2 regions of the Azospirillum thermophilum genome follow, and region 2 is predicted to be linked to the other one. Evidence: riboswitches for the same ligand, from Rfam matches in the RefSeq annotation. Region 2 holds a riboswitch; the other holds the start of a gene.
What was found. Region 2 has a riboswitch for cobalamin ahead of DEW08_RS18400 (hypothetical protein). Riboswitches for the same ligand answer to the same signal wherever they lie in the genome.
Positions count from the first base shown of each region.

Region 1: another riboswitch for cobalamin. It lies ahead of DEW08_RS01055 (TonB-dependent receptor plug domain-containing protein); the one in region 2 lies ahead of DEW08_RS18400 (hypothetical protein).

Region 1 is NZ_CP029352.1:248,234-252,393, reverse strand. It holds gene DEW08_RS01060 (DUF7676 family protein) at 1-30, opposite strand, end outside; gene DEW08_RS01055 (TonB-dependent receptor plug domain-containing protein) at 55-1,902, opposite strand; cobalamin riboswitch at 2,262-2,489, opposite strand; gene DEW08_RS31855 (aminotransferase-like domain-containing protein) at 2,571-3,395, opposite strand; gene DEW08_RS31850 (GntR family transcriptional regulator) at 3,407-3,940, opposite strand; gene DEW08_RS01045 (hydroxymethylglutaryl-CoA reductase, degradative) at 4,140-4,160, shown strand, end outside.
Region 2 is NZ_CP029354.1:16,525-20,684, reverse strand. It holds gene DEW08_RS18410 (glycoside hydrolase family 31 protein) at 1-1,370, shown strand, start outside; gene DEW08_RS18405 (hypothetical protein) at 1,870-2,292, shown strand; gene DEW08_RS18400 (hypothetical protein) at 2,247-2,552, opposite strand; cobalamin riboswitch at 2,810-3,034, opposite strand; gene DEW08_RS18395 (peptidoglycan L,D-endopeptidase MepK) at 3,121-3,771, opposite strand; gene DEW08_RS18390 (cytochrome D1 domain-containing protein) at 4,144-4,160, shown strand, end outside.

The DNA.
Region 1 (4,160 bases), on a different replicon from region 2:
GTGCGAGGCGATGGAGGATGCGGTATTCATGGGATTCTCCCGGAGATGGCGGCGTCAGAAGCGCGCGGACAGGCCGGCGTAGGCCGAGCGGCCCGGCGTGGCGTGGCCGTAGACTTCCTCGTAGCGGCGGTTGAACAGGTTCTCGACGCGGCCCTGCAGCGTCACCGCGTCGGTCAGGTCGTAGGACAGCCGGAGGTCGGCGGTGAGGAAGGCGCTGCCGGTGCCGTAATTCTCGACCATGTCGCGATAGCGCAGGCCGAGGTTGGCGTAGGCCTCGGGCAGGAAGCGCCAGCCGACCGACGCGCTGCCCTGGTGAAGCGGCAGGTTGCGCAGACGCTGGCCGGTGTTGGCGTTGACCACGCTCTGCCAGGAATAGGCGACGCGGAGATCGGTCGTCGCGCTCGGGCGGGCGGCCAGTTCCAGTTCCATGCCCTGCGCCTTCGTGCGGTCCACGTTGACATAGCCGCCGCCCGAACAGGCCGGGCTGGTCGCCGGGCCGGACAGCCAGTTGATCTGGTCGCGGGTGCTGGCCTGGAAATAGGTCGCGCCGGTGGTCAGCCGCCCGCCCAGCAGCGATTGCTCGACGCCGGCATCCCAGCCGCGGCTGCGCTCCGGCCGCAGATCGTTCCTGCCGTAACAGGGATCGAACCGCTCGTAGAGCGAAGGCGGCTGCCACGCCGTGCCGTAGCTGGAACGCAGGGTCGTCCCGGTTTCCCCGATCCGGTAGGCGGCGCCGAGCCGCCAGGTTCCCTTGCCCCCGTAATCGGTGTGGCGGTCGCCGCGGATCGTCGCCGACAGGTCGAGCGGCGCCACCGGCGTCACGCCGACGGTGGCGAAGGCGCCGCTGCGCCAGTTGTGCGCCCGAATGTCCGGCGCGCGCGGCGCGAAGCCCGGCGTGTGCTGCTCCATGCTCTCCCGGGTGGCGTCGGCGCCGTAGCCCAGCGACAGCCGGTCGGACAGCTTGGCATTGGCAACGTAATCGAGGCGCGTCTTGTGGCCGTCGTAGGTGTCGCCCCTGGTGCCCTCGCCCCAGTATTGCCGGGTGTTGGTGGTGTTGGCGACCCCGAAGCCGTGGACCAGCCTGCCGCCCAGGCTGTCGAGCGAGCCGCCCAGGCGCAGGAACCGTTCGGTCTCGTCGCGCGACCAGTCGTTGTCGCGGGTGGCCGGATCGTAGGTCAGGGTTTTGCGCTGGTAGCGCGCCGTCGCGTCGAGGCGCAGCGTCTCTGTCGCCTGGATGCCGAGCCGGCCGGCGGCGGCCCACTGCCGGAACGGGTCCTTCTCCTGTCCGCCGCGGTGGCGGCTGAAGTCCGAGTAGCCGCCGGAATGGGTTCCGGACAGGGATAGCCGGTAGTCGACCCGGTCCTGCGCCCCCGACAGCGAGGCGTTGCCCCGCTTGGTGTCGTAGCTGCCGTATTCGGCCCCGACCCGCCCGCTCAGCGGACCGGTCGGCCGCCGGGTGGTGATGTTGACCACGCCGCCGCCGGCATCCGGTCCGAAGCGGCCGGGCTGCGGACCGCGCAGGACCTCGATGCGCTCGATGTCGGCCGTGTCCATCTCGCCGGCCGGATATTGCGACTGCGACTGGCTGGTGTCGCTCATCTCGACGCCGTCGATGAAGAAGCGGGTGTTGCGCGGCCCCAGCCCGCGCAACCGCACGGTCTGCGCGCCGCCCGGCGCCTGCCGGCCCGACAGGCTGACGCCGGGAACCAGCCTCAGCGCATCGTCGAGCCGGCGGATCTGCTGCCGCTCGATCTCCTCGGCGCCGATCACGCTGGAACTCGTGGTCGCCTGCTCCTGGGGCACCGTCACTTCGGCCGGGGCCGTCACCTCCAGCGGCACGAGCCGAAGCTCATCGGCCGATGCGGAGGCGGCCGATGCGGAGGCGGCCGATGGAGGGGCCATTCCAGCCGTGCCCCCGAGAACCGCCAAGGTGAGTCGAACGAGAAAACGCCTTTTTGAACAGCTTGTCTGCATGTCCTGCCACGTCCTGCTGCAGGCATGGAGGCGCGTTCGGGCAAGCGGTGCGGCCGAACAGCCGCCCGTCCGGGCCGCACATCCATGCCGGCCCCGGAAGACCGGGACCGTTGCGTTGAACGGGCGTTGCCGAATGGACGCCACGACGCGGGGCCCCGCGCCTTGAGAACCATTCGCCTGCGACATGCCTCAGGGGGATGAACCGTCCCGAAACCTGGTCGCGGCAACGCCAATGGACGCGTCACCACGACGGGTTTCCGCACCTTCGACACACCCCGATCGAAGGCAGAGTGACGCTGTCAGAGGCAGGTCTCCTGGCTCGCGGGTCGTCATCCGGCACCGCCTTCCCGGCCGGGATCCATGGATCTCCGGTCAGTGGCTCGTTGGCGCCGACTCGCCGCTCACAGTTGCGGGGACAGCCACGGCTTGCATCAGGCTGGGACGCCTGTCGCTTCCGTCGTTCCCTTTTAATCTCCCGGCTTGCGCCCGGGAGAACCGCTGACAATGCGTGTTTTGATAGAGGCCGGCCGCCCGTCTGTCAATCGTGCGATGCGCTCGGAAGACGCTGCGGATCCCGGCGGGGAGGCGGCCCCGGATCACCGGCCCGTGTAGCCGGCGATGAACTCCAGGAACCGCGGATCGGTCGCATAGGCGATGTTGATGCGCAGGGCCGGCGGGCCGCTGCTCCGTTCCGGGGCGAAGACGGAGCCCGGCGCCAGGAACAGGCCGCGGTCGGCGGCGGTGCGGACCAGCGCCGCCTCGTCGATGCCGGCCGGCAGTTCCCCCCAGACATAGTAGCCGCCGGCCGGCGTGACGGGAACCGCGACCCCGGCCCGGTCCAGGGCCGCCAGCGCCGCTTCCCGCGCCGCCTCGATCCGGCTCCGCAGCCGGCGCAGGTGGCGCAGATACTGCCCGCCGGCGATCAGCGTGTAGACCAGCCGCTCCACATAGTCCGAGGTGCTCACCACCGTCAGCATCTTCAGGTCGCACAGGCTCTTCGCCAGCGCCGGCGCGGCGGCGATGTATCCGACCCGCAGGCTGGCCGAGAGCGTCTTGGAGAAGGTGCCGACATAGATCACCCGCTCAAGCTGGTCGAGCGCGGCCAGCCGGGGGGAGGAGGCCGGCAGCACGTCGGCGAAGGGATCGTCCTCCACGATGGTGACGCCATGCCGGGCGGCGATCTGCAGCAGCCGGTGGGCGACCGCGATGGACAGCGAGCCGCCGGTCGGGTTGTGGGCGAGCGGCTGGGTGAAGAAGAGCTTCGGCCGCAGCGCCGCCGCCTTGGCGGCGAACTCCTCCAGGTCCGGTCCGTCGGCCCGCCGCCGCACCCCGGCGATGGCGACCTTCGCCAGCTTCAGCTTGCCGAACAGCGGGTAGTAGCCGGGCGTGTCGACCAGCGCGGTGTCGCCCGGCTGCAGCATCTGCCGCGCGATCAGGTCCAGCGCGTGGTTCGCCCCTGGGTCAGCAGGATCTGGTCGGGCCGGGCGGCGACGGCGCGCTCGGCCAGCGTCACCACGATGCGCTCGCGCAGCGGCGCATAGCCCCACGGGCTGCCGTAGCCGTGATCGAGCTCGGTTCCGCCGGCCGGCCGGGCGAGCCGGCAGCGGACGCCGACTTCCAGCTTCTCCATCCAGTCCGGCGGCGGGCGGCCGTCGCCGACGCGCACGGCATACTGGCGCTCCAACTGTTCGCGCAGAAGGGAGAGGTGGTCGAGCGCCTCGGCGACATGCGGCGCCCCATGCTCCACCCGGCTGCGGACGGCCCGGGCGACATAGTAGCCGGAGCCCTGCCGGGCCTCCAGGTAGCCGAGCGCCACCAGCCGGTCGTAAGCCTCCGCCATCGTGTTCTTGGAGACGCCGTGCTCCTTCGCCCCGCTGCGCACGGAATGCAGCCGCTCCCCCGCCTTCAGCAGGCCGCGCTCGATCAGGTCGGTGATGCGGTCGGTCAGGTCGGTGACGCGCGTCATGGCGGATTCCGGCAATCGTCCCAGCGATTTCCCTGGGACAGTCCGCCGAACAAAGCGGCCGACCGTCCCTTGAACCGTCCCTTCGTATCACGGACCATGTGATTGGCAAACAAATGACCCGGACACCGGGGGCCGGACAGGGAGAACCGAACTCGTGCCGCAGAACGCCCGCAGATCCCGCATTTCCGGTTTCCACAGGATGAGCCAGCGCGAGCGGCTG
Region 2 (4,160 bases):
GCGTACGGCTGTGCGCCAACATCAAGCCCTGCCTGCTGCGCGACCACCCGCGCTTCGCCGAGGCCGAGCGGGAGGGGCTGTTCGTCAAGGATGCCGACGGCAAGCCCGCCATGGTGCAGTTCTGGGACGAGGCCGGCGCCTATCTCGACTTCACCAATCCCAGGACGCTCGACTGGTGGAAGGCGCGCGTCACGGAGGCCCTGCTCGAGGTCGGGATCGCGGCCACCTGGAACGACAACAACGAGTTCGAGATCTGGAGCGACGCGGCGGTCGCCGCCGGCTTCGGCACGCCCTATCGGGCCAAGGACGCCAAGCCGCTGCACACCCTGCTGATGATCCGCGCCTCGCAGCAGGCGCAGCGCGACTTCGCCCCGGACAAGCGCCCCTTCCTCATCTCGCGGGCGGGTGCCGCGGGCATGCAGCGCTATGTGCAGACCTGGTCGGGCGACAACTACACCAGTTGGGAGACGCTGAAATACAATGTGCGCATGGGGACCGGCCTGGCGCTCTCCGGCATCTCCAACACCGGCCACGACATCGGCGGCTTTGCCGGCCCGGCGCCCGATGCCGAGCTGTTCCTGCGCTGGGTCCAGTTCGGCATCTTCCTGCCGCGCTTCTCCATCCATTCCTGGAACGATGACAAGACCGTCAACGAACCCTGGATGTACCCGGAGATCACCCCGGCCATCAGCGCCCTGATCAAGCTGCGCAGCCGGCTGGTCCCCTATCTCTACGACCTGCTCTGGACGTATCACCGCGACTTCGAGCCGATGATCCGTCCGACCTTCTACGAGTTCCCGGACGATCCGCGCTGCTTCGAGGAAAACGACGAGATGCTGCTGGGGCCGGCCCTGCTGGTGGCGCCGGTGGTCGAGCCCGGACGGCGGGACCGGCCGGTCTATTTGCCGGCCGGCGCGGACTGGTACGATGCCTGGACCGGCGAACGCTTCGCCGGCGGACAGGAGGTCACGCTGCCCGCCCCGTGGGACCGCCCGCCGTTGCTGGCCCGCGCCGGCTCGGCCATCCCGCTCAACCTCGCCGGGGCGCATTTCAACCACGCCGCCGACGAGCGGGGCTTCGCCATCTTCCCGCATCACGGCACCGGCGCGTTCCAGGCCGGCTGCTACGAGGATGACGGCGAGAGCGAAGGCTACCGCGACGGCCGGCATGGCAGATGGACCCTGGCGGTCGATGCCGAAGCGGACGGGCTGGCCATCCGCATCGGCAGGGAAGGGGCCTGTCCGCCGGTGGCTGCGGCGGTGACGCTTCTGCTGCCGCCGCAGGAGAGGCGCGCGCTCACCCTGGCGGGGGGCACGGTGACGTCGGACCGGCTCGTCGACGGCTGGCGGACCGTCACCGTGGCGCTCTGACGTCGGACGGCGGGGCGGCCTGGCCGGGAGACCTCCTCCCGCCGGGCCGCGCCCGCCTTTCCTCTTCTCTCCCCGCTCCCGTTGTCCAAGAGCGTATGGGACACTGGCGCCCGAACCATGTTCCAAGGGGAGGAGAGGAGACGTCATGCCGCCAGACTCCCGGACCCCCCGGTTGCCATCGCCCTTCGTCCGTCCCGACGGCTCCTGTCTCGGACGCCGTCCGGAGGAGCCGGACGAGGAGCCCGTTCCCGCCGCGCCGTCCGGACCCGAGGATGCGCCCGTCGATCCGGCCGGCCCGGTGAATCCGGGGTAGTTCATCCGTGGTCGGGGGCCATCCGCCGGCCGCGGGAGAACCGGAGGCATGAGAATGGCTTGCACGCCCTTGCGCTCTTGACGACCCACCAGTGTGCTTTGGTATTCCGGAACCCGATTCGATGGGATCCGCACCCCGTGGCCTTGCCTTGGCAGGCGGTCGCTCCCATCGGTGAGGGAGATGCGAATGACGGAAGCCAGGGTGGCGGGCGGTCGCGCAGCCGTCGGGCCTGACGGGCTGGACCTGCATCGTGCCTTCGATTCCCGGCCCACCGCCTTTACCGAGGCGGTGGAGTCCCTGACCGTGCTGCTGGCCGATCCGCCTTCCGGACCCTACGGCTTCGACCAGTTGAGCGGAGCGATCCGCGAGCTGTCGGCCCGCATGATCCGCTGCCTTCCCCTCACCACGGTGCGCGATGCGCAGCTCGCGCAGTCCATCAGCCTCGCGCAGATCGTCGACGAGTCCGTCGCCCTCGCGCTGGGGCAGGCTGCCGTTGCCTTCCTCGGCGCCCTGCAGGCGGCGGCGGAGCGGGCCGGGCTGACCCGCCCCGCCTGCCCGGCGGCTCAGGAGGATGCATCTCCCTCCCTCCGCCGGCCGGCGCCGAGATAGTCCGCCAGGGCCTCGATGGCCGTGCGGTCCGGCGCCCGGTCGTCCAGCACATAGCCCATCCGCTCGGCCGCGGGATGCCGCGCCGGGCCATCGCCGGCCAGCCCGCAAAGGGCGCGGGCCTCCGCCTCCGCGAGTTCCGGCCGGGCGGAAAGCATCCCCTCCAGCAGGGCGGCGAAGAGGGCTCCGGTCCAGCCGTCCTCCCGGCCGTCCGGTGGGGTGAAGCACACCTGAAACTCGGTACCGATGCCTGTCCTGCTCATGCCGCACCACGTCCTGTCGCGGGTCTGAAGGCGCGGGGTCGGACGGGCAGGGCCGTGCAAGGCCATCCCCGCGAGCGCGCATCCGGACCCGGCCCACCGGGGGCCGTTGAACGGACGCTGCCCGGACCGCAAGGTCCGTTCGACGGCAGGACGCGAAGGGGAGACTGGGCACCGCTTCGGGAACCGGCCGTGGCAACGTCGATGGACGCGTCACCACAACGGGTTTCCCGCACCCCCGGCACACCCCGACCGAAGGCAAAGTGACGCCGTCAGAGGCAGGTCTCCTGGCTCGCGGGTCGTCATCGCTGCCGCCTTCCCGACCGGGTCCGGGGACCTTCGGTCAGTGGCCCTGGTTGGCACCGACTCGCCGCTCACAGTTGCGGGGACAGCCACGGCTTGCACGGGAGAGGCTCCCGTCCTTCCGTCGTTCCCTTTTAATCCCCCGGCTTTCGCCGTGGAGAACCGCTGACGATGGAACCAGTGATAGGGGCGGCACCCCGGCCTGTCAATGAAGAGTAGAACGGACGCTCAGGCAGGCGAGGCCGGGCAGGCGGGGCAGGGCGGCCGGTCAGCGGCCCGCCGAGAGGCGGCGGCGGGCGATGGCGCGGTGCAGCTTCATGCGGTCGGCGACCGTGCGCAGCCGTCCCCGAACCCCCGGAGCGAACAGGTTGTCGAGGTCGCGGCCGAACAGCTCCCAGCTCCGCACCGGGCCGGTGTCGAGATGCAGGAAGAAGGAGCGCGGATACCAGCCGACGCCGCCGCGCTTCATCTCCAGCGCCTTGCGGTGCGCGTCGGGCAGGCGCGACGGGAAGGTGACGTCCAGCGCCTTGCCCAGCAGGTGCTGGCTGTGCTCCGCCACGCCCAGCCCCTTGCTCGCCAGCTTGGCGTTGGTCTCCGGAGTGCGGAAGGCCGACAGCACGGTCGCCTTGCTCTGGGCCACCGCCTCCATGACGTCGGCCAGCAGGTCGAGCGTCCCGACGTCGACCGGACCGACCTTGTTGGCCCGGTGGTCGCGCAGGAACCGGCCGAGGTCCGCCATGGCGTCGGGCAGCGGGCCGGAGGCGTCGCGGTAGGGTCCGTCGAAGGTCTCGCCGGTGTGCGCGTTGCGCAGGGAGAGCCGTCGGGCTGTCACCGGCTGCGCCAGGGCGACGGCCGGCATCAGGACCAGCACGCCGCACCCGGCCAGAAGTTCGCGTCGCCTCAGGGGGATCATCGCCATAGCGCCGTCAGTTTGTTCCGCTCCCATGGTCCGCTCCCATGGTCCGATGTCAACCGGCTTGGCCGTGAAGACGTCACGGGGCTGCCCTGCTTGCGTGCGGCCGCCGTTGGAAATTCCCAAAGGGCCGGCCGGGACGCCGCGGGCGTCGCCGCTCCACTTGCGCATGGTCAAGTCGCATTCCTTCCGTATCAAAGTAATGGACGGGCCTGATTGGAATTTATCGAATTACCGCCAAAGAAGCTCCAATTACCCAAGGTCAAGTAAGGCCGCATGGACCGATGATCCGCGCATGTTGACCATCGTCAAGGTTTCAAGGGGGGTGGCCGACTTAAGACAAGGCATCTTCATGAAAGACTGCCCTGGAGTATGACTATGCGGTGGACCCGTCC